Regions from separate parts of the Massilia paldalensis genome, predicted to be linked through region 2. Evidence: predicted binding sites of a transcription regulator. Region 2 holds the regulator's gene; each other region holds the start of a gene.
What was found. The regulator sigma-54, encoded in region 2, starts transcription at its own class of promoters, with help from an activator protein. The targets are predictions, from matches to a motif close to TGGCANGNAANCTGCTTT.
Positions count from the first base shown of each region.

Region 1: ACI1V7_RS20250 (PEP-CTERM sorting domain-containing protein) is a predicted target of sigma-54. The motif match lies at 2,189-2,206, and genes of this name have one in related genera.
Region 3: prpB (methylisocitrate lyase) is a predicted target of sigma-54. The motif match lies at 2,019-2,036, and genes of this name have one in related genera.
Region 4: ACI1V7_RS17775 (TldD/PmbA family protein) is a predicted target of sigma-54. The motif match lies at 4,178-4,195, and genes of this name have one in related genera.

Region 1 is NZ_JBJCIU010000004.1:195,738-201,674, reverse strand. It holds gene ACI1V7_RS20260 (acyltransferase family protein) at 1-990, shown strand, start outside; gene ACI1V7_RS20255 (sulfurtransferase) at 1,122-2,009, opposite strand; gene ACI1V7_RS20250 (PEP-CTERM sorting domain-containing protein) at 2,241-2,924, shown strand; gene dnaE (DNA polymerase III subunit alpha) at 3,127-5,937, shown strand, end outside.
Region 2 is NZ_JBJCIU010000003.1:833,999-839,935, reverse strand. It holds gene ACI1V7_RS18480 (hypothetical protein) at 1-193, shown strand, start outside; gene rapZ (RNase adapter RapZ) at 209-1,072, shown strand; gene ACI1V7_RS18470 (APH(3')-II family aminoglycoside O-phosphotransferase) at 1,174-1,950, opposite strand; gene ACI1V7_RS18465 (enoyl-CoA hydratase/isomerase family protein) at 1,971-3,053, opposite strand; gene hpf (ribosome hibernation-promoting factor, HPF/YfiA family) at 3,198-3,560, opposite strand; gene ACI1V7_RS18455 (RNA polymerase factor sigma-54) at 3,679-5,163, opposite strand; gene lptB (LPS export ABC transporter ATP-binding protein) at 5,166-5,937, opposite strand, start outside.
Region 3 is NZ_JBJCIU010000002.1:690,510-696,446, reverse strand. It holds gene prpC (bifunctional 2-methylcitrate synthase/citrate synthase) at 1-1,069, opposite strand, end outside; gene prpB (methylisocitrate lyase) at 1,082-1,972, opposite strand; gene ACI1V7_RS12810 (cation acetate symporter) at 2,266-3,927, opposite strand; gene ACI1V7_RS12805 (DUF485 domain-containing protein) at 3,924-4,271, opposite strand; gene prpR (propionate catabolism operon regulatory protein PrpR) at 4,446-5,937, shown strand, end outside.
Region 4 is NZ_JBJCIU010000003.1:683,713-689,649, forward strand. It holds gene ACI1V7_RS17755 (CehA/McbA family metallohydrolase) at 1-597, shown strand, start outside; gene ACI1V7_RS17760 (TMEM165/GDT1 family protein) at 594-1,172, opposite strand; gene ACI1V7_RS17765 (serine hydrolase) at 1,382-3,031, shown strand; gene ACI1V7_RS17770 (hypothetical protein) at 3,080-3,997, opposite strand; gene ACI1V7_RS17775 (TldD/PmbA family protein) at 4,313-5,937, shown strand, end outside.

The sequences.
Region 1 (5,937 bases), on a different contig from region 2:
TGGGCGGGACTCATCACCGAAGGGCATACCGGAGTCGGCTTGTTCTTCACGCTATCCGGCTTCCTGTTCATGCAAATCGCATTGCACCAGGGAAGCATCGTGTACCGCGACTTCGTGCGCAACCGCATCTTGCGGATCGCTCCGCTGTTTCTCACCATCTTCCTCGTCGCCACCTCGATCGGGCGCGACAATTTCCAGCCGCAGGACATCCTGTATCTCGCCGCGACGAATCTCGGCCATGCGCCGACGTCGGGTACGCCGGTCACGGGCGCGGCGTGGACGATCTCGCTGGAATTCCTGTTCTACCTGGTGTTTCCCTTCCTGGCGCGCTTCGCGATGGAGCAAGGTCCCCGTTACCTCCTCGGCCTGCTGGTGCTGATGGGATTCTTCAAGCTCAGCGCCTACACGGTCAACGACAACAGCACGCTGATGTATTTTTCCACCTTCGTGGGCCGCTTCGACCAGTTCCTCATCGGTATGCTGGCCGCCATGGTGTACCGGCAGCACCGCGCCCGGCTGCATGCCTGGGCGCCCTGGCTGCTGCTGGCCGCTGCCGCGGTCGTCGTGTGCGACACCGCGGCACTGCATCGCTTCGCGCCGTTCGGCGCCACGCCGAAGTCCGGTTTCTGGATCTTCTGGTCGATGGCCGAGAGCGCCGGCTGGGCCGCTTTCATCGTCGCATGGGTCTCTTTCGAACCGCGCCTGCCAGCCGTGCTCGAGCGCGTGCTGTGCCATGGCGGCAAGGTCAGCTTTTCCTTCTATCTTCTGCACATGGCCTTGCTGCACCTGCTGGCCAAGTACGTGGGCCGCGTTTCCCCCGTCGGCAACGGCTGGGTGGATGCGGCGATCATGGGAATCGTCGCGTACGGTCTGACCTGGCTGCTGGCGACCTTGAGCTATCGCACCATCGAAGAGCCGTTTCTGCAAATGCGGAGGAAGTACGGGACCGACAGGCCGGTCCACACGACGGCGCGTGACACGGTGCACTAGCCTTGCCTTGCACCAGCACGGATGACGTCACCGCACCACGGCATCGGTACGAATGGGTAAACAAAAAGCACCGCGGGGCGACGGCCCTTGCGGTGCTTTTTGCTTTTTGTTTGTGCCGTACGAGAGGTGGCTCAGTGCGCCGCCGCACCCTCGGCTTCGGTTCCGCTGGCCTCGGTCCCCTTGGCCTGGTCACCGGCGCAATGCGGACACGATTTGCCGACCACGTACTCCGGCGCCAGCTGCTGGCGCGGCGTCACCACGGCGCGGCAGGCGAAGCACTGCACGGTCTCGGTCGGCTCCAGTTTCGGGTTCAGCGCGGTACGGTAGTCGAACACGAAGCAGTCGCCCGTATAGTGGTCGCCGCCGACTTCCTCGAAGTACTTCAGGATGCCGCCGTCGAGCTGGTAGACGCGGTCGTAGCCGATGTTCTGCATGTGGATGGCCGCCTTTTCGCAGCGGATACCGCCGGTGCAGAAGGTCACCACGGTCTTGCCCTGCAATTCGTCCTTGTGCGCGGCGACGACGTCCGGGAATTCGCTGAACTTGTCGATGCGGTAGTCGAGCGTGTTGTTGAAGGTGCCGACGTCGACTTCGAACGCGTTGCGGGTTTCCATCATGACGACGGGGACGCCATCGTCGTCGTGGCCCTGGTCGAGCCAGCGCTTCAGGGTCTTGGGGGCCACCGACGGGGCGCGGCCCAGCTCCGGCTTGATCAACGGCATGCGCATCGTGATGATTTCCTTCTTGATGCGGACCAGCATGCGGCGGTGCGACTGCTCGGTCGACAGGCTTTCCTTCCACTCCAGGTCGGCCAGGCGCGGGTCGCTGCGTACCCAGGCCAGGTACTGGTCGATCTGCTCGCGCGGACCGGAGACGAACATATTGATGCCTTCCGGCGTCAGCAGCACGGTGCCCTTGAGATCGAGCTCGTTGCACAGCGCCTGGTATTGCGGGCGCATCTCTTCGAGGTTGTCGAGGGTGATGAATTTGTAGGCGGCAATGTTGACGTGCGTGGTCATGGTGATCGGTTCGGAAGGCGGAAAGACAGCCGGCTATTATAAGGCAGGGAGGTGCCATCGTGAGCTGTGGCGCCCGCCGTACCGCATTACATGATGCCTTGTCGAAAAAATTTACAGTATGCAACGGGGATTTTCAATAAAACAACTTAAGTAGTTGAAATATAAGTTTATTATCGTATTGGCACATATTTTGCTGAAAGTTGGTCACAACATCTAAACTAGGGATTGATAATGATCAAACTTTCTGCACTTTTCGCCACGATCCTGTTCGCTGCAGCCGGTAGCGCCAATGCCGGCATCCTGCTTGCCAGCGGGGCGCCGTCCTATACGTTGTCGACGAATTCCAACACCGCCGTGACGCTCCCGCTGGGCTCGAAGCAATCGGGCGGCCTGCTCGTCGACTTCACCTTCTCGGTCTCCAAGGAACTGCAGAACAACGATTTCATGGCCGTTTATTTCGGTAACAGCGACGGCCCGAACATCGGCCTGAAAGCCAACTGCGGGGGCGATACCGCCGGCTGCACCAACGACATCTTCCTGCGCATGAAAGGTACCAACGGCAAGGACAGCCGCTACGTGGCCGGTACCGACATCAAGATCGGCACCGACTACCACCTGTTCGGCTACCTGTACAAGACGGGCGACAGCACGAACTACAATGCCTTCGACCTGTGGGTGAACCCGACCGATGCCGAAATGGTGTCGCTGAACGGCGCCGATCTGCACATCACCGGCGATACCGGCATCGCCTCGTTCGCCAGCGCGGGCATCCGTACCGCCAACCTGGAAGACAACAAGCAGGTCGTCACCGTCACTGGCCTGGCCGTATCGGAAGTGCCGGAGCCGGCGACGCTGTCGCTGTTCGGCCTGGCTGCTGCCGGCATGGGCTTCCTGCGCCGCCGCAAGCAGGCCTGATCGTACTTGCCGTCCCTGCCTGCGCAGGGACGACGAAGGTTGCGCAGGGACGACGAAGGCGCTGCAGGGACGACGAAGGCGCCGCCGGGGCGGCGCTTCGGCCGCAAGTCAAGTCTTTACTGTTGGCGAAACCGCCACGCTGTTCATTCCAAAAAGCAAACCGGCAAACCCGTCTCCGCGCCGGTCGCGGTAAAATGGCCGGATGACTTCCCCGACGTTTACCCACCTCCGCATCCACACCGAATACTCGATCGTCGACGGCCTGGTCCGCATCGACGACCTGGTCAAGGCCGCCGTCAAGGACGAGCAGCCGGCCGTGGCGGTCACCGACCTGGCCAATGCGTTCGCCCTGGTCCGCTTTTATAAAGCGGCGCGCGGGAAGGGGGTCAAGCCGATCGTCGGGGTCGATGCCTGGATCACCAACGACGACAACCGCGACAAGCCGTTCCGCCTGCTCATCCTGTGCAAGAACCGCACCGGCTACCTGCAGCTGTGCGAGCTGCTGTCGAAGGCATGGCTGACGAACCAGTACAAGGGCCGGGCCGAGATCCGCGTCGAGTGGCTGGAGGCGCTGGCGACCTCGGTGTCCACGCTCGAGCCGGAGGTGCCGCAGGCGAACGGACTTATCGTGCTGTCCGGCGCCCAGTTCGGCGACATCGGCCAGGCCATCGACAACGGCGACATCGCCAAGGCCGAGGCCTGCGCGCGCCGCTGGGCGCAGATCTTCCCGGGCCATTTCTATGTCGAGATCCAGCGCGCCGGCCAGCCGAACCAGGAGCAGCAGGTGCGCCATTCGGTAGCGCTGGCGGGCCGCCTGGGGCTGCCGGTAGTCGCCACGCACCCGGTCCAGTTCATCAGCCGCGACGAATTCATCGCCCACGAGGCGCGCGTGTGTATCGCGGAAGGCGAGATGCTGGCCAACGCCAAGCGCGTGCGCCGCTTCAACGAGGGCATGTGCTTCAAGTCGCAGGCCGAGATGGCCGAGCTGTTCAAGGACTTGCCGGGCGCGCTGGCGAATTCCGTGGAAATCGCCAAGCGCTGCAACGTCACGCTCACGCTGGGCAAGCCGCAGCTGCCGAACTTCCCGACCCCGGGCATGACCATCGACGAGTTCCTCGTCGCCGAAACGAAGAAGGGCCTGGAAGAGCGCCTCGTCCAGCTATATCCGGACCCGGAGCAGCGCGAGAAGGAGCGGCCGCGCTACGAGGCGCGCCTGCAGTTCGAGAACGAGACCATCATCAAGATGAAGTTCCCGGGCTACTTCTTGATCGTGGCGGAGTTCATCCAGTGGGGCAAGAACAACGGCGTGCCGATCGGCCCGGGCCGCGGCTCCGGCGCGGGCTCGCTGGTCGCGTACGCGCTCAAGATCACGGACCTGGATCCGCTGAAGTACAACCTGCTGTTCGAGCGCTTCCTGAACCCGGAACGCGTCTCGATGCCCGACTTCGACATCGACTTCTGCCAGGAAAAGCGCGAACTCGTCATCCAGCACGTGAAGGACCTGTACGGCCGCGACGCGGTCTCGCAGATCGCCACCTTCGGTACGATGGCGGCCAAGGGCGCCATCCGCGACGTGGGCCGCGTGCTCGACTTCGGCTATACCTTCTGCGACGGCGTGTCGAAGCTGATCCCGTTCAAGCCGGGCAAGCCGGTGTCGATCGCGGAGGCGATCGAGGAGGAGCCGCTGCTCAAGGAGCGCCTGGAAAACGAGGAAGAGGTCAAGCAGCTGCTCGACCTGGCGCAGCAGGTCGAAGGCATCACCCGCAACATCGGCATGCACGCCGGCGGCGTGCTGATCGCCCCCGGCAAGCTGACCGACTTCTGCCCGCTGTACACGCAGGGCGGCGATGCCGGCGTGGTCTCGCAGTACGACAAGGACGACGTGGAGGCGGCCGGCCTGGTGAAGTTCGACTTCCTGGGCCTGACCACGCTGACCATCCTGGACCGCGCCGTCAACTACATCCGCGCGCTCGATCCGCAGGATGCGGAATTCGACCTGGCCAAGGTGGCGCTGACCGACCGGCCGTCGTACAAGCTGCTCACCGAGGCGAAGACCGTCGCCGTGTTCCAGCTCGAATCGCGCGGCATGCAGGGCATGCTGAAGGATGCGCGGCCGGACCGCTTCGAGGACATCATCGCGCTGGTGGCGCTGTACCGTCCGGGCCCGATGGACCTGATCCCGGACTTCTGCAAGCGCAAGCACGGCGAGAAGTTCGACTACCCGGACCCGCGCACCGAGTCGATCCTGTCCGAGACCTACGGCATCATGGTCTACCAGGAGCAGGTGATGCAGATGGCGCAGATCGTTGGCGGCTACTCGCTGGGTGGCGCGGACATGCTGCGCCGCGCGATGGGCAAGAAGAAGGCCGAGGAAATGGCCGAGCACCGCGAGATCTTCCGCGCCGGCGCCGCCAAGGACGGCCTGTCGACCGAGAAGGCCGACGAGATCTTCGACTTGATGGAGAAGTTCGCGGGCTACGGCTTCAACAAGTCGCACGCGGCCGCCTACGCGCTGCTGTCGTACCACACGGCCTACCTGAAGGTCCACCACACGGCCGCGTTCATGGCAGCCAACATGTCGCTGGCCATGGAAGACACGGAGAAGATCAAGATCCTTGTCGAGGATTCGATCGACGTCTGCAAGCTGACGATCCTGCCGCCGGACGTGAACGAATCGCAGTTCCGCTTCACGCCGGAAGGCCAGCCGCGTTCCGTCACCGGCAAGCAGGTGTCGAACATCCGCTACGGCCTGGGCGGCGTGAAGGGCGCGGGGCAGGGCGCGATCGAGGCGATCATCGCGGCGCGCGAAAGCGGCGGCAAGTTCAAGGACCTGTTCGACTTCTGCAAGCGCGTCGACCGCAAGCAGATCAACCGCCGCACCGTCGAATCGCTGATCCGCGCCGGCGCCATGGATTGCTTCGGTGTGGACCGCGCGGTGCTGCTGGCCTCCGTCTCGTTCGCCATCGAAGTGGCCGACCAGGCCGCAGCATCCGCCAACCAGGTCAGCCTGTTC
Region 2 (5,937 bases):
CAGTTTCATTCCGCGGGAAGGCAAGGAAAGCGAATTCACCGCCTCCCTCGATACGCCGGCCTGGACCGATACCGGCGAATTCACTGCCATGGCCCAGTGCGTCGGCCCATCGGAGACGCGCTGGAAGGTCAAGCTCATCAAGGCAAAAGGCAGCTGGCAATGGCTGCCGAAGCGGCAATGCCCGCGTCCATGATGCTATCATTCCCGCATGCGCATCTTACTCATCACCGGTATCTCGGGCTCGGGTAAATCCGTTGCCCTCAACGTCCTCGAGGACGCAGGTTATTATTGCGTCGACAACCTCCCGCCGGCCCTGCTGCCGCACCTCGTCAAGACCATCGATGGCGACGACGACAACAAGGTCGCCGTGGCCGTCGATGCGCGCAGCGCGCGTTCGCTGACGGAGCTGCCGACCACGGTGGCCCAGCTGCGCGCCGAAGGGCACCACGTCAAGGTGATCTTCCTCACGTCCAGCACGCATTCGCTGGTGGCCCGCTTCTCGGAAACGCGGCGCAGCCATCCGCTGTCGCACGAACTGCGCCCGGGCGAGAACCCGGCCTCGCGCCGCACGCTGATCGAATGCATCCTGGAAGAACGCGAACGCCTGCTGCCCATCGAGAAGCTGGGCCATGTGATCGACACGTCGGAACTGTCGGCCAACAAGCTGCGCGCCTGGGTCAAGGAGCTGGCCGAGGTCGAGTACGCGCCGCTGACGCTGTTCTTCGAATCGTTCGCGTTCAAGCACGGCGTGCCGCTCGACGCCGACTTCGTGTTCGACGTGCGCGCCGTGCCGAACCCGTATTACGACCTGACGCTGCGCCCGCTCACGGGCAAGGACGCGCCCGTGATCGCCTTCCTCGAGGCGCAGCCGCAGGCGACGGAACTGCTGTCCGACATCCGCGCATTCATCGCCAAGTGGCTGCCCTCGTTCAAGAAGGACAACCGCAGCTACCTGACGGTGGCGGTCGGCTGCACGGGCGGCCAGCACCGCTCCGTGTACATGGCCGAACGCCTCGGTGCCTATTTCTCCGACACGGAACGTGTCGTGGTGCGGCACCGCGAGCAGCCTTAACGGAGGGGTCAGAGCCCGGTGTTGCTTTCAAGGGGCTCTGACCCCGGTGTTCCGCCACAGCATCCGGTAGGGTGGGCATCACATGCCCACCATCGCCACCATCAAAAGAACTCGTCCAGCAAGCGGTAGAAACCGCACTTCGCCCCATCCATCTCCACCCCGTACGCGCGCAGGAACGGCGCCACCCACTCCTCCCCCCACTCTTCCGCGATATCGCGCGTGGCCAGCGCCAGATCCTGCCAGCGGTCCGCCACGCCCAGGCGCCCGCAATCGATCCAGCTGCTGCGTACGCCCGCGGCATGGACGACCAGGTTCGGCAGGCAGGCGTCGCCATGCGCCACGACGAGGTCTTCGCTTGCCGGCGCCTGCGCCTGCAGGCGCGCGAACAATGCGGACGGCGCCAGGCCGCGGTGCGCGTCGTCGAGGTCGTCCTCATCCACCAGGCCCGCTTCCATGCGGGCACGCGCGCGTTCGATGCGCTGGGCGGCACGGTGGTCGAACGGGCACGTTGCCGGATCGAGCGCATGCAGGGCCCGCAATGCCGCGGCCAGCAGGCGCACGCCGTCCGCGGGCTTGACGCCGGACGCCAGCAGGTCGCGGCCCGGCACGGCTTCCAGCAGCAGCCAGTCGCGGCCCCCTTCCTGCACGATGTCGACGACGGGCGCGCACGGGATGCCGGCGCCGGCGAGCCAGCGCAGCCGCGCCGCCTCGTCGTGCAGCTCGGCCAGCGGCCCCGCTGGCTCGGTCTTGACGAACAGCGTGGGGCGGCCGCCGGCGTCGAGGCGGAACACGTCCGCATCCGAGCAGCCGGCGTCCTCGTCCACGCTGCGATACCCATCCAGGCGGGTCTGCCAGACGGCAGGAAAACGCGGCGGCATGGGGGCTCCGTGGTGCAGGGTCAGAGATGGCGCAGCGGATGCACGTAGTCCGGCCACACGGGGTCGAAGAAGCGCGCGACCATCGCTGGCGTCACCTCGTCCAATGTGGGCGGATTCCAATGCGGGTCGTTGTCCTTGTCGATCACGAGCGCGCGCACTCCTTCCAGCACTTCGCCGTGCTCGAAGTTGCGGCGTACCAGCGCGCGTTCCATGCGCAGGCAATCGGCCACGTCCAGCGACGCGGCGCGCTCCAGCATCTCGCGCGTCACGCACATCATCAGGGGAGAACGCTGGCGCATCATCGACAAGGCCTTCTGCGCGAACGGATCGGCATCGCCCGCCAGCGCGGCCATCACGCCGGCCACCGAGTCCGCGCCAAAATGCGCATCGATGCGTTCGCGCTGCGCCTGCAGTTCGCTGGCGCCCGCCCCATCCGCGAACGGCGCGGCGAAGGCGCGGATCGCGTCGGCCAGCGCCGCGCCCGGCGTGGCCTCGACGAGCGCGAGCAGTTCGCCCATGCGCTCGCCCGGCACGAACAGGTCGGCCAGGCCCAGGTAGAGGCCATCGGCGGCGCCGACGGTGGCGCCGGTCAGGCCCAGGTAGTGGCCCAGGCGGCCCGGCGCGTGCGACAGGAAGTGGCTGCCGCCCACGTCCGGGAACAGGCCGATGTTCACCTCGGGCATGGCCATCTTCGTCCGTTCCGTCACGATGCGCAGGCCGCAGCCGGGACCGCCCTGGGCGATACCCATGCCGCCGCCCATCACGACGCCGTCCATCAGCGCGACGTAGGGCTTCGGATAGAAGTGGATCAGGTGGTTGAGCGCGTATTCCTCGGTGAAGAAATCCTCGAGCAGCGCGCTGCCGCCCATCGGCGTCGCGCGGCCGACCTCGTGGAAGAACCGGATGTCGCCGCCGGCGCACAGCGCCTTCTCGCTGCTGCTGCGGATGACGACGGCGTGGACGGAGGCATCGTCGCGCCAGGCCTGCAGGGCCTGCGCCAGCGCGCGCACCATGTCGAGCGACAGCGAGTTCAGGGCTTTGGGGCGGTCCAGCGTGATGATGCCGGTGCCATTGGCGACGCGGGTCAGTACGTATTCGGTCATGTGTCTCGTTATTCGACTAATCAGACCCTTATTCTAGCGGCAGGGTGGACGGCTTGCCGCCCGCCCTGCGCGCCACGCCATGCGCGCGCCCGTCAAAGCAAAAAGGGCGCCGATGCGCCCTTTGTTCACGTTGCCGTTATGGAATCAAGCCGTGGCCGGCTCGGCGTCGTCGCCCGCGTCGGGCAGGCGTTTCGGTGACGTGTGCGTGAAGTCCTGCATCATCTGCTTGTACTTCAAGACCTGGCGGTCGAGCCGGTCCATCAACATGTCGATCGCGGCATACAAGTCGTGCGCGGCACTGGCGACATGGAGGATCTTGCCGGCGACGCGCAAGTTGATCTCCGCCTTCTGGCGTTTGGCCTTCTCGGTGAGGTTGTCGATGCAGAGGATGACGTGGGTATCGATCACTTGATCGAAATGGCGGGTAATGCGTTCGAGCTTGTTCTGTACGTACTCTCGGATGGCCGGGGTAACATCGAGGTGATGTCCGCTGATGGTGAGATTCATACACACTCCTTTGAAGAGGCGCTGCCACAACCACGCGCGCATCCGCGCTTCATGCGCAGGTGGCAACGTTTTGACACGAACTGGCCGCAAGGACTCGTCCAACGACGACAAGTACTTGCTACAAGGATTTGCGGAGGCTGACGGGCGGGATCTTCAAGGCTTCTCGGTACTTGGCGACGGTGCGCCGCGCGATGACCATTCCCTGCTCCCCCAACATGTCCGCGATCTTGCTGTCGGATAAAGGGTTCTTGGGGTCTTCTGCTCCTGTGAGTTGCACGATGAGAGCCCGGATTGCCGTCGAGGATGCTTCTCCTCCCGCCTCGGTGGCAACATGGCTCCCGAAGAAATACTTCAACTCGAACATGCCGTGCGGGGTCAGCATGTATTTCTGAGTTGTGACTCGAGAAATTGTGCTCTCGTGTAGACCTAGTGTATCAGCTATCTCGCGCAAAACAAGGGGCCGCATGGCAACGGCGCCATGGGAGAAAAAATTGCGCTGGCGCTCGACGATGGCCTGGGCCACGCGCAGGATCGTGTCGAAGCGCTGGCGCATGTTCTTGATGAGCCACTTCGCTTCCTGCAGCTGCGCATTCAGTTGCGTCTCGGACTTGCCGCCCTTGAGGGCCTGCGCATACAGGCTGTTCACGCGCAGGCGCGGCATGACCTCGGGATTCAATTGCACGCTCCAGCCATCCTTGGCGCGGCGCACGATCACGTCCGGCACGACGAAGTCGGAGACGTCCGATGCGAACGCGGCGCCCGGATGCGGGTTGCACTGGCGGATCACGCTCTGCGCCTCGCGCAGGTCTTCGTCGTCGCAGTCGAGCGCCTTCTTGAGCTTGTTGAATTCGCGCTGGGCGAACCAGGTCAGGTATTTTTCGACGATGGTCAGCGCCATGCGGCGCGTCACCAGGGGCACGTTCGGCATGCGCCGGATCTGCAGCGCCAGGCACTCGGCCGCGCTGCGCGCGCCCACGCCGGCAGGCTCCAGGCTCTGCACGAGGGAGAGCGCCGTGCGCAGCTCGTCGAAATCGATCTCCAGCTCTTCCGGCAGGCGCGCGTGGATGTCGTCCAGCGATTCTTCCAGGTAGCCGTTGTCGTCCAGCGCATCGACCACCAGCTCGACCAGCGCGCAGTCGCGCGGCGCGCAGCACGACAGGCGCACCTGCTCCATCAGGTGCTCGCGCAGCGTGACGGGACTGGCTTCCAGCTGCGGGCGGCCATCCTCGTCGTCGGCGCCGCTGCCGCTGTTGCCGCTGCGGCCCTCGCCCCAGTCGGCATCGCCGTCGCCGCCGTGCGCATCGTCGCTGCCGCCGCCCTCGCCTTCACCTTCGCTGCCGGCGGCCTTGTTTTCCTCGCCGCTGCCCTGCTGCGCGGGGGCCTCGGCCGGCGCCGGCGCGCTGTTGATGGCGCCGTCGGCCAGCAGGCGCACGGAACGGTCGAGCGGATCGTCGAGCCGTTCCAGCAGCGGGTTGTCGCTCAGGACCTGCTCGATCTCCTGGTGCAGCTCCAGCGTGGACAACTGCAGCAGGCGGATCGATTGCTGCAGCTGCGGCGTGAGCGCAAGGTGCTGTGAAGTCTTGAGTTGCAGCGTCTGTTTCATACCTACATTCGGAAGTGTTCACCCAGATAGACGCGGCGTACGGATTCGTTGGCGATGATGTCGTCGGGGCGGCCGGATGCGAGCACTGCGCCCTGGTTGATGATGTAGGCGCGGTCGCAGATGCCGAGCGTCTCGCGCACGTTGTGGTCGGTGATCAGCACGCCGATCCCGCGCTCCTTCAGGAAGCGCACGATGCGCTGGATCTCGATCACGGCGATCGGGTCGACGCCGGCGAACGGCTCGTCCAGCAGCACGAAGCGCGGGTTGGTCGCCAGCGCGCGCGCGATCTCCACGCGGCGGCGCTCGCCGCCGGACAGCGACAGCGCCGGGCTCTCGCGCAGCTTCTCGATCTGCAGCTCGCTCAGCAGCTCGTCGAGGCGCTCGGCGATGCGCTGCTTGCTCAGCGCCTTGCCGTTCTCGCGCTGCAGTTCCAGCACGGCGCGGATGTTTTCCTCGACCGTCAGCTTGCGGAACACCGACGCTTCCTGCGGCAGGTACGACAGGCCCAGCAGCGCGCGGCGGTGGATCGGCAGGCTCGAGACGTCGTCGCCGTTGATGTCGATGGTGCCGGCATCGGACGGCACCAGGCCCACGATCATGTAGAACGAGGTCGTCTTGCCCGCGCCGTTGGGCCCCAGCAGGCCGACCACTTCGCCGCAGGCGACCTGCAGCGACACGTCGCGCACGACGAGGCGCTTGCCGTAGCTCTTCTGCAGGCCCTTGACGACGAGGGTGCTGCCGCCGGCGCCGGTACTGCTATTGCCGGCGACGGCC
Region 3 (5,937 bases), on a different contig from region 2:
TGTCGATGCGCTGCTCGATCACGTGCGCGGCCCAGCCGGAGGTACGCGAGATCACGAACAGCGGCGTGAACATGGCCGTCGGCACGCCCATCATGTGGTAGGAGACGGCCGAGAACCAGTCCAGGTTCGGGAACATCTTCTTCACTTCCCACATCACGGATTCCAGCCGCTCGGCGATGTCGAACATCTTCATCGAGCCACCCTGCTGGGACAGCGTGCGCGCCACTTCCTTGATCACCTTGTTGCGCGGGTCCGAGATCGTGTACACGGGGTGGCCGAAGCCGATCACGACTTCCTTGTTGGCCACGCGGTTGCGGATGTCGGCTTCCGCCTCGTCCGCGTTCTCGTAGCGCTTCTGGATGTCCAGCGCCACCTCGTTGGCGCCGCCGTGCTTCGGCCCGCGCAGCGCGCCGATCGCGCCCGTGATGGCCGAGTGCATGTCGGAGCCGGTGCCGGCGATCACGCGCGCCGTGAACGTCGAGGCATTGAACTCGTGCTCGGCGTACAGGATCAGCGAGGTGTGCATCGCCTTGACCCACTCCTGCTGCGGCGCGTGGCCGTGCAGCAGGTGCAGGAAATGGCCGCCGATCGAATCGTCGTCCGTCTCGACCTCGATGCGCTTGCCGTTGTGGCTGAAGTGGTACCAGTACAGCAGCATCGAGCCGAACGAGGCCATCAGGCGGTCGGCGATGTCGCGCGCGCCGGCCACGTTGTGGTCGTCCTTTTCCGGCAGCACGCAGCCGAGGGCGGAGACGCCCGTGCGCATCACGTCCATCGGGTGCGCGCCGGCCGGCAGCGCTTCCAGCGCGGCCTTGACGGCCTGCGGCAGTCCCCGCAGCGACTTCAGCTTGGCCTTGTAGCCGCGCAGCTCGCCGCTATTGGGCAGCTTGCCGTGCACGAGCAGGTAGGCGATCTCCTCGAATTCGCAGGCGTCGGCGATGTCCAGGATGTCGTAGCCCCGGTAGTGCAGATCGTTGCCGGAACGGCCCACCGAGCACAGGGCGGTATTGCCGGCGGCGACGCCGGACAGGGCCACCGATTTCTTCGGCTTGAAGGTTGCTTCGGTCATCGTTCGTCTCCTTTATTTGGCTTTGTTCTGGGCGAACAGCGCGTCGAGCTTCTGTTCGTAGCGGTGGTAGTCGATGCGATCGTACAGTTCGGCGCGCGTCTGCATGGTGTCGACGACGCCCTGCTGGGTGCCGTCGCGGCGGATCGCCCCGTACACGTGCTCCGCCGCCTTGTTCATGGCGCGGAAGGCGGACAGCGGGTACAGCACGATGTCGACGTCGGCGCCCTTCAGCTCCTCGACCGTGAACAGCGGCGTCGCGCCGAATTCCGTGATGTTGGCCAGGATCGGCACCTTGACGGCTTCCTTGAAGCGCTTGTACATGTCCAAGCTCGTGATCGCCTCCGGGAAGATCATGTCGGCGCCCGCCTCCACGCAGGCGACGGCGCGCTCGACGGCCTTGTCCAGGCCCTCGACCGCGAGCGCGTCGGTGCGCGCCATGATCACAAAGTCCTCGTCCGTGCGCGCATCGGCCGCGGCCTTGATGCGGTCGACCATCTCGTCCTGGCTGACGATCTCCTTGCCCGGACGGTGGCCGCAGCGCTTGGCGCCGACCTGGTCCTCGATGTGGCAGGCGCCGGCGCCGGCCTTGATCAGCGAACGCACGGTGCGCGCGACGTTGAAGGCGGAGGCGCCGAAGCCCGTGTCGACGTCGACCAGCAGCGGCAGGTCGCACACGTCGGTGATGCGGCGCACGTCGATCAGCACGTCTTCCAGGCCCGAGATGCCCAGGTCGGGCAGCCCCAGCGAACCGGCGGCGACGCCGCCGCCGGACAGGTAGATGGCACGGTAGCCGGCGCGCTGGGCGAGCAGCGCATGGTTGGCGTTGATGGCGCCGGGGACTTGCAGCGGATGTTCTTCCTGGACGGCGCGGCGGAAGGCGGCGCCAGCGGAGCGGATGGTCATGGTGTCCTTTCGTGGAACGCGGTTATGCACGGTACTTGACCATGACATCGCAAGTAGCGTGCCAACGCATGGGAACCAGGGATTTGGTGGATTTTCAAGCACTTGCGTGCCGAACGGGATGCGCTGGAACAGCGACGGCGTTTCAAATGCGTTTCAACGTGAAACACCAGGGATGATTGCAACCCCAAAAGCGTCGTCCCCGCGAAGGCGGGGACCCAATTTATGCAGGCATTGACGCTGCGCTCGCAAATTGGATCCCCGCCTGCGCGGGGACGACGTGGTGATGGTGCGATTTAGTGGGCCGATGCCGCCGACGCGCCGATGCCCGTTTCCGAACGCACTTCCTGCGCCTCGAAGCCGGCCTTGTCGATGGCCGCGCGCGGGCTCTTGTCGGTGACCGAGAACAGCCACACGCCCACGAAGCCGACGATCATCGAGAACAGCGCCGGCGAGGTGTACGGGAAGATCGCGGCGTCGTTGTGGAACACGTCGACCCACACGGACTTCGACAGCACGGTCAGGCCGACGGCGGTGGCCAGGCCCAGGAAGCCGCCGACGGTGGCGCCGCGGGTCGTGCACTTGCTCCACAGGACCGACATGAACAGCACCGGGAAGTTGGCCGACGCGGCGATGGCGAAGGCCAGCGACACCATGAAGGCGACGTTCTGCTTCTCGAACACGATACCGAGCAGCACGGCGATCACGCCCAGCACCATGGTGGTCATCTTCGACACGCGCAACTCGCTGCCCGGGGCCGGCTGGCCCTTCTTGATGACGGTGGCGTACAGGTCGTGCGACACGGCCGAGGCGCCCGACAGCGTCAGGCCGGCCACGACGGCCAGGATGGTCGCGAAGGCCACGGCCGAGATGAAGCCGAGGAAGATGTCGCCGCCCACGGCCTTGGCCAGGTGCACGGCCGCCATGTTGTCGCCGCCCAGCAGCTTGCCGGCCGCGTCCTTGAAGCCGGCATTGGTGCCGACCAGCACGATGGCGCCGAAGCCGATGATGAACACGAGCACGTAGAAGTAGCCGATCCAGGTAGTGGCCCACAGGACCGACTTGCGCGCTTCCTTGGCGCTCGGGACGGTGAAGAAGCGCATCAGGATGTGCGGCAGGCCAGCCGTGCCGAACATCAGCGCCATGCCGAACGAGATGCCGGATATCGGATCCTTGATGAAGCCCCCCGGACCCATGATGGCATCACCCTTGGCATGCACTTCGACGGCCTTGGCGAACAGCGCTTCCGGGCTGAAGTTGTACAGGGCCAGCACGGAGAAGGCCATGAAGGTGGTACCGGCCAGCAGCATGACGGCCTTGATGATCTGCACCCAGGTGGTGGCGGTCATGCCGCCGAACAGCACGTAGACCATCATCAGCACGCCCACCAGCACGACGGCGATCCAGTAGTCCAGGCCGAACAGCAGCTTGATCAGCTGGCCGGCGCCGACCATCTGGGCGATCAGGTAGAACAGCACGGTGACGAGGGTGCCGGAAGCGGCGAACATGCGCACCGGCTTCTGGGCGAAGCGGTAGGCGGCGACGTCGGCGAAGGTGAAGCGGCCCAGGTTGCGCAGGCGCTCGGCCATCAGGAACGTGAGCACGGGCCAGCCGACCAGGAAGCCGATCGCGTAGATCAGGCCGTCGAAGCCGTTGGCGAACACGGCCGCCGAGATGCCGAGGAAGGACGCGGCCGACATGAAGTCGCCGGCGATGGCCAGGCCGTTCTGGAAGCCGGAGATGCCGCCGCCGGCCGTGTAGAAGTCGGAAGCGGAACGGGTCTTGGCCGCGGCCCACTTGGTGATGAACAGGGTCAGCACCACGAACACGGCGAACATGATGATCGCGGTCCAGTTGGTGGCCTGCTTGGCGGACTGGCCGAGGTCCGGCGCGGCCAGGGCGAGGTTGCTGGCCGCGAGCAGCGCCAGCGGGGCGGCGTGTCGGAGGCGGGCCATCATGCGCGCACCTTGACCGGCTGGGCTGCCTGCGCCGGGACGGCGGCGACGTTGTTCTGGATCGCCTCGGTCAGCGCGTCGAATTCCCGATTGGCGCGGCGCACGTAGATGGCGGTGACGGCCACGGTGAACAGGATCACGAACAGGCCCAGGGGCACGCCCCAGGACATGACGCCGGAACCGATCTTGGAAGCCATGAACGGCTTGTCGAAGGCATTCAGGCAGGTGAAGCCGTAATACACGATCATCACGGCCCAGGTGAGCATCCAGCCGTAGCGGGAACGCGTCTCCTTGAGTTGTTGGTAATTGGGGTCGTTCTTGACCCGCTGAACGATGTCTTGGTCCACTTTGTCTCCAATCATTCTATCTATGTATGCCCAGCTGATGCCGATGGCTAAGGTCGATCCTAGTGGCGCCCCCTTACCCGATTCTTACGGCGGCCCGGAAAATGCCTAATTCACGTGTTTCACCCTGAAACGTGCTGAAACACGGCGGCGTGCCGATCGATTACACTGGCGCACATGAGCCCCCTCCCCCGCCTTCCCGCCGCGGCCGGCCAGGACGACGCCGGCAAGCCGGTGATCTGGACCGTCTCCGTCTCGCGCCTGTCCGAACTGTTCCGCCACATCACGCCCGAGTACGACCACCTGGCCCGCATCGAGGCCCTGCACCTGGGCTTCGACGAGGCCGCGCGCCATATCCGCGAACGCATGGCCAGCGAAGGCTGCGATGTGGTGATCGCGGCCGGTTCGAATGCCGCCTACCTGAAGGGCCGCGTGTCGGTACCACTGGTGGTCGCCCAGGCCAGCGGCTTCGACGTGATGCAGGCGCTGGCACGGGCGCGCCGGCTGTCGGCCAGGATCGGCGTCGTCAATTACCAGAAGCCGATGGCGGAACTGGCCGAGTTCGCCGCCACGTTCGGCCTCGTGATCGAGCAGCGCACCTACGTCACGGAAGAAGACGCGCGCGCCGCCGTGGCGGAGCTGAAGGCGTCCGGCATCGAGGTCGTGGTGGGGGCCGGCTTGATCACGGACCTGGCCGAGGAAGCGGGCCTGCAGGCCGTGTTCGTATACTCGGCCGAGTCGATCCGGCGCGCCTTCGACGATGCGCTCGAGATGGCGCGCCAGACGCGGCTGGAGGCGGGCCGGGGACGGGGCCGCCGCGCCGACGCCGCGGCGGGCGATGCGCGCCGCGCCCGCCGCGGCCTGAACGACCTGCGCGGCGATTCGGCGGCCATGGAAACGCTGCGCCAGGCCGTCGTGCTGTACGCGCGCTCGCCGGCGACGGTGCTGATCCAGGGCGAGACGGGCACCGGCAAGGAACTGGTGGCGCAGGCGATCCACCGCGAAAGCCCGCGCCGCGCGGCGAACCGCCCGTTCGTGGCCGTCAATTGCGGGGCGATCGCGGAATCGCTGCTGGAATCGGAGCTGTTCGGCCACGAGGAAGGCGCGTTCACGGGGGCGCGCCGCGGCGGCCATGCGGGCCTGTTCGAGGCGGCCGACGGCGGCACGCTGTTCCTCGACGAGATCGGGGAAATGCCGCTGGCCCTGCAGACGCGCCTGTTGCGCGTGCTCGAGGAGCGCGAAGTGATGCGCGTGGGCGGCACCCGGCCCGTGCCGGTCGACGTGCGCGTGGTCAGCGCCACCCACTGCGACCTGGAGGCGCGCGTGCGCGAGGGACGCTTTCGCGCCGACCTGTTCTACCGCCTGGCCGTGCTGCGCCTGGCGCTGCCGCCGCTGCGCGAGCGCGCCGAGGACATCCCGATGCTGGCGGAATGGGCGCTGAAGAATGCGCTGGCGGCGCTGAGCGCGCGGCCCCACCCGAACCTGGCGGCCGAGATCGCCGCCTGCGCCCCGCTGCTGCAGGGCTATGCCTGGCCCGGCAACGTGCGCGAGCTGCGCAACCTGGCCGAGCGCCTGGCGCTGTTCCTGGCCGCCGAGCCCCTGCAGGCGCTCACGCCGGCCTTCCTGGCGTCGCTGGCGCCGGAACTGGGCCGCGCCGTGACGCCGGCTG
Region 4 (5,937 bases), 150 kb from region 2:
GCGCTGGCCTATACGCCGGAGGGCGACGCCGCGATGGCCCTGTGCGAGGTGATGAACAGCTCCGCGTTCTCGACCAGCGAGGACGAGGAGGAAACGCGCCGCAGCAATTTCGAACAGGCCTGCAACAAGCTGCTCGAAGCGGGCTACCACGTCGCATTCAGCAGCAACCAGGACAACCACTGCGCCAACTGGGGTGCGTCGGCCGCCAACCGTACCGCCGTGCTGGTGCCGAACGGCGTGCCGCTCACGCGCGACAGCTTCGTGGAGGCGCTGCGTGCGCGCCGCGTGTTCGCGACGATGGACAAGGATGCGCAGCTCGTGCTGACCGCCAATGGCCACCTGATGGGCGAACGCTTCGCCAACAGCGGCCCCTTGCGCCTGCAGGTGCGCTTCGCCGGCGCGCCGGGCAGGACGGCGGCGGCGGTGGAGATCGTCGAGGGCGTGCCGGGCCGGGGCGGCGACGTGACGACGCTGCCGGGCAAGGCCGACGTGCAGCTGGTGCCGGCGCCCGGCCCGCATTTCTATTATGCGAAGGTGACGCAGGACGACGGCCGCATCCTGTGGTCGGCGCCCGTGTGGGTCGACCAGTCTCCCTAGAAGCCGAGGTTGCCGCCCGCGCCCAGCAGCGTGGCCACGCCCAGCGCGACGAAGATGAGGGCCGCGCAGCCGTGCACGAGCTGCAGGGGCACGCGGCCCGCGATGCGGTCGCCGAACAGCACGGCCGGCACGTTCGCGAGCATCATGCCCAGCGTGGTGCCGGCGACCACCAGCGGCAGCGAGGCATAGCGCGCGGCCAGCGCGACGGTCGCCACCTGGGTCTTGTCGCCCATCTCGGCGAAGAAGAACGCGAGCACCGTGGTCGCGAACACGCCCAGGCGCGCGAGGGCCGGGTCCTCGTCCTCGTCGATCGTGTCCGGCACCATGATCCAGGCCGCCATCGCCAGGAAGGCGATGCCCAGCACCCAGCGCATCGCGTCCGGGCCGAGCAGGCGCGCCACGAGCGTGCCTGCCGCCGCGGCGAAGGCGTGGTTGGCGATCGTGGCGACGAAGATGCCGAGCACGATGGGCAGCGGGCGGCGGAAGCGCGCGGCGAGCAGGAAGGCGAGCAGCTGGGTCTTGTCGCCGATTTCGGCGAGGGCGACGATGCCGGTGGAGATGAGGAAGGCGTCCATCGGGGGCGGGGCGGAAAGAGCAAGGCGCGGATCATAGCAGAAGGCGGCGCGGCGGGGGGAAGGGGGCGATGACGCGCGGTGACGTCTGCCGGATGAAATGCTATCCTGCTGGCGCCCGCGGCTTGCCGTGCCGCCCTGACATCGGGCGCCGTATTGACTGAATCGATGGATGCGGCGCCGCCATACCGAGGAACCCAAGAGTGCTCTCCATGAACCGCATCGCAGCAGCCGTCCTGTTCGCTATCTCCAGCATTGCCCTGGCCCAGACCGCCCCCGCCGCCGCTTCCGCCACCGCTTCCGCTGCATCCACCGCTTCTGCCACCGCCACCGCCGCCGATCCCGCCGTGCAGGCCTGGCTCGCCGGCGACGTCCAGCGCACGATGAAACTGTTCGACGTGCCCGGCATCGCGATCGCCATCGTCAAGGACGGCAAGGTCGTGGCGACCCAGGGCTTCGGCGTGCGCAAGCTGGGCGCGCCGGACAAGGTCGACGGCAAGACGCTGTTCGAGGTGGCATCGAACTCGAAGGCCTTCACCGCCGCCGCGCTGGCGATGCTGGTCGACGAAGGCAAGCTGGCCTGGGACGATCCGGTCACCAAGCACCTGCCCGACTTCCAGATGTACGACGCCTACGTGACCCACGAGATGACGGTGCGCGATTTGCTGACCCACCGCAGCGGCCTGGGCCTGGGCGCCGGCGACCTGCTGTGGTGGCCGACGACGCAATTCTCGACGGACGAGATCATCCACAAGCTGCGTTTCATTGCGCCGGCGACGAGCTTCCGCAGCAGCTACGCCTACGACAACCTGCTGTACATCGTGGCCGGCAAGATCATCGCCGCCAAGTCGGGCAAGACCTGGGGCGAGACGATCCGCGAGCGCATCCTGGCGCCCGTGGGCATGAACACGACGACGACCAGCCTGGCGGAAAATGCCGGCAATCCGGACGTGGCCAACGCGCACAGCAAGATCGACGGCAAGATCGCCGCCGTGAAGGCGATGCCGGTGCCGAACGCCGTCGGCGCCGTCGGCATCAATACGAATGCGGAGGACATCGCGCGCTGGATGAACGTGCTGCTCGCGCAGGGCAGCCTGGGCACGGGACCGGACGGCAAGGAACGGCGCCTGTTCAGCGCCAGGCAGGCGCGCGAGATGTGGACCGCGCAAACGCCGATGCGCATCAGCGAGCCGAATCCGAAGCTGGCCGCCACGCGTCCGAACTTCTCCGCCTACGGCCTCGGTTTCCAGCTGCGCGACTACCAGGGCCGGCTGCTGGCCATGCACAGCGGCGCGCTGCAGGGCTTCTATTCGAAGGTGGTGCTGGTGCCGGAAGCGAAGCTGGGCATCGCCATCCTGACCAATGCGGAAAGCGGCGGCTCGCTGAACGCGCTGCAATGGCAGCTGCTGGAACGCATGCTGGAGCCGCAGGCGAAGACCGACTGGATCGGCGCCGTGAAAGCCGTCGAGGACGAGACGCACGCCAAGGAACAGGCGCGCCTGGCCAAGGCCAGCGCGTCCCGGGCCGCGAAGTCGCAACCCTCGCTGCCGCGCGCGAGCTACGACGGCGAGTACCAGGATCCGTGGTACGGCAGCGCCACCATCAAGCACGTGGGGAACAAGCAGGTGCTGACGTTCTCGCGCACGCCGGATTTGACGGGGGAACTGGAGCACTTCCAGCACGACACCTTCATCGTGCGCTGGAAGGAACGCAACTTCAACGCGGACGCCTACGTGACCTTCGCGCTGAACCCGGACGGCAGCATCGAGCGCATGAAGATGCAGCCGATCTCCACCGAGACGGACTTCAGCTACGACTTCCAGGACCTGAACTTCACGCCCGTGAAGCCGCCCAAGTCCTGAAGGTAGGGTGGGCACCACGTGCCCACCGTACGGCGCCGGTGCGGCGGTTCACAGCGACGGCACCGGATTGAAACCCGACACGGCGCGGTACTTGCCGCTGGCGTAGCGCAGCACCTGGCGCTGGTCGACGGCCAGCGGCGCCGAGAGCGGCGATTCGCCCCGCTGGATCGCGCCGTGGTAATGGATGACGAGGTCGCCCGGCTGCTCGTGCGCCGCATCCACTGCCCAGCTGCCGTCGATCGCATAGCAGTCGTGCGCATCGGCGTCGGCCCCGCCCTTCACCTGGGCCGCGATCGGCTGCGCCCGGCCGGACAGCTGCAGCCGGCGCGGGCAGTCCGCCGCGCCGGCCGTGTTGGTGCCGGACAGCGCCAGCTCCACCGCCGGCTCGCGGCGCATCCCGCCCTTGTCCGGTTCGTACAGCGCCAGCCAGGTGCCGCAGTAACCGTCCCAGCAACTGCCGTATTCGACGCCAAGGCCCTGGCGCTGGCCGCCCAGCGCCACGGCGTGCAGCGTGGCGTTGCCGCCGAAGCCGCGCCAGGCGAAGATGCCCTGGCTCAGGCTCGCATGCCAGGTGCTTCCCTGTTTCTCGAACTGGTAGGCGGCCAGCGCCATCGGCGTGGCCTGGGCGGCGCTGGCGCGGCCGTCGCCGCCCGCCGGCACCAGGCCGGCGATCAGCACCAGGTGTCCCGCATCGATGCGCAGCACCAGCTTCGGCTCGACCACCACGCGCACCTGGCCGGTATGCCATCCCTCGTGTTCGGCCGTGCCGAACGGGATCTGCACCGTCTGCACGCGACCCGGCCCGGCTGCGCTCCAGCCGGGGAAGGCGAGGGGGGCCAGCTGGGCGGGCGCGGGCAGATCGGACGATGCATGCGTGGAGGAAGCCGTGGCTGAAGGCATGGCCGCGTGGACGGCCGCGCCGTTCAGCAGCACGGCCGCTGCCACTAAGTGACGAAGGATCTTCATGGGACCTGACGTGGATCGGCGAAATGTGAACTGATTGTGTCGCGAATATACACGTCGCTTCCCCAAAAAAATGCGCGGATTGTCACTGCCTTGCACTGAAAAGTCGCCGAAACCCCGTCGTGCACTGTCCTGGCGCTCCGGGAACCCTCGAAACGGGCAGCGCGAAGGTCATTACGTGCTTGGCATAAAGATTGCCTATTCAAAACGACAACTTGCTGCTACTGTTTAACAGTTTTCATTGGCGCACCGCAGTAAAAGAACGTGTGGCCCCTCCGCCGGGCCCTGTCCAAGACGTAGTGTGATTTCAGGAGACTTATGGAACGCCGTACCTTCCTCAATATCAGCGGCCTGGCCTTCGGGTCGATGCTGGTCCCCGTGTTCGGCCGCGCGATCGCCGCCGAAGAACTGCTCAACCCGATGGCCGTGACCGCCAAGAAGGCGCTCGCCGACGTGGCGATGAATGCCGCCACCAAGGCCGGCGCCAGCTATTGCGACGTGCGCATCGGACGCTACCTGAACCAGTACATCACCACGCGCGACCTGAACGTCGAGAGCGTGACGAATACCGAGTCGGCCGGCGTGGGCGTGCGCGTGATCGCCGGCGGCGCCTACGGCTTCGCCGCCACCAGCGACATGACCCCGGACGGCATCGCGGGCGCCGCGCGCCAGGCGGTGGCGATCGCCAAGGCGAATGCCAAGCTGCAGAGCGAGCCGGTGCAGCTGGCGCCGGTGAAGAGCGTGGGGGAGGTGTCGTGGGCGACGCCGGTCAAGAAGGACTGGAGGACGGTGCCCATCAAGGAGAAGGCCGAGCTGCTGATCGCCGCCAACAAGGCCGGCATGGACGGCGGCGCCAACTTCATGCAGTCGATGCTGTTCCAGGTGAACCAGCAGAAGTACTTCGCGTCCACCGACGGTTCCTACATCGACCAGGACATCCAGCGCCTGTGGGCGCCGCTGTCGGCCACCGCCGTCGACAAGGCGAGCGGCAAGTTCCGCTCGCGCGGCGGCCTGTCGAATCCCGTCGGCATGGGCTACGAATACCTGGAACCGAAGCCGGAACACAAGATCAAGGCCGCCGGCGGCGTCGCCACGCTGTACACGGGCTCCTACGACATCGTCGAGGATGCGCGCGCGGCCGGCCGCGACGCCAAGCGCAAGCTGACGGCGAAGTCCGTCGCGCCGGGCAAGTACGACCTGATGCTCTCGCCCGAGCACCTGTGGCTGACGATCCACGAATCCGTGGGACACCCGACGGAACTGGACCGCGTGCTGGGCTACGAGGCCAACTACGCCGGCACCAGCTTCGCCACGCTCGACAAGTGGCAGAGCAAGAACTTCAAGTACGGCTCGCCGCTGGTGAACATCGTCGCCGACAAGACCACCCCGGGCTCGCTGGGCGCCGTCGGCTACGACGACGAAGGCGTCAAGTGCAAGCGCTGGGACATCATCAAGGACGGTATCCTGGTCAGCTACCAGGCCACCCGCGACCAGGCCCACATCATCGGCAAGACCGAGTCGGACGGCTGCTCGTACGCGGACAGCTGGAGCAACGTGCAGTTCCAGCGCATGCCCAACGTGTCGCTGCAGGCGGGCGCGAAGAAGCTGACGCCGGACGAGATGGTCAAGGACATCAAGAAGGGCATCTACATCGTCGGCGACGGCTCGTTCTCGATCGACCAGCAGCGCTACAACTTCCAGTTCGGCGGCCAGCTGTTCTACGAGATCAAGGACGGCAAGATCGGCCAGATGCTGGAAGACGTGGCCTACCAGTCCAATACCCAGGACTTCTGGAATGCCTGCACGGCGCTGTGCGACGAGCGCGACTGGCGCATGGGCGGCTCCTTCTTCGACGGCAAGGGCCAGCCTCCGCAGGTCAGCATCGTCTCGCACGGTTCGTCGACCGCGCGCTTCAACGGCATCAACGTCATCAACACCGCCCG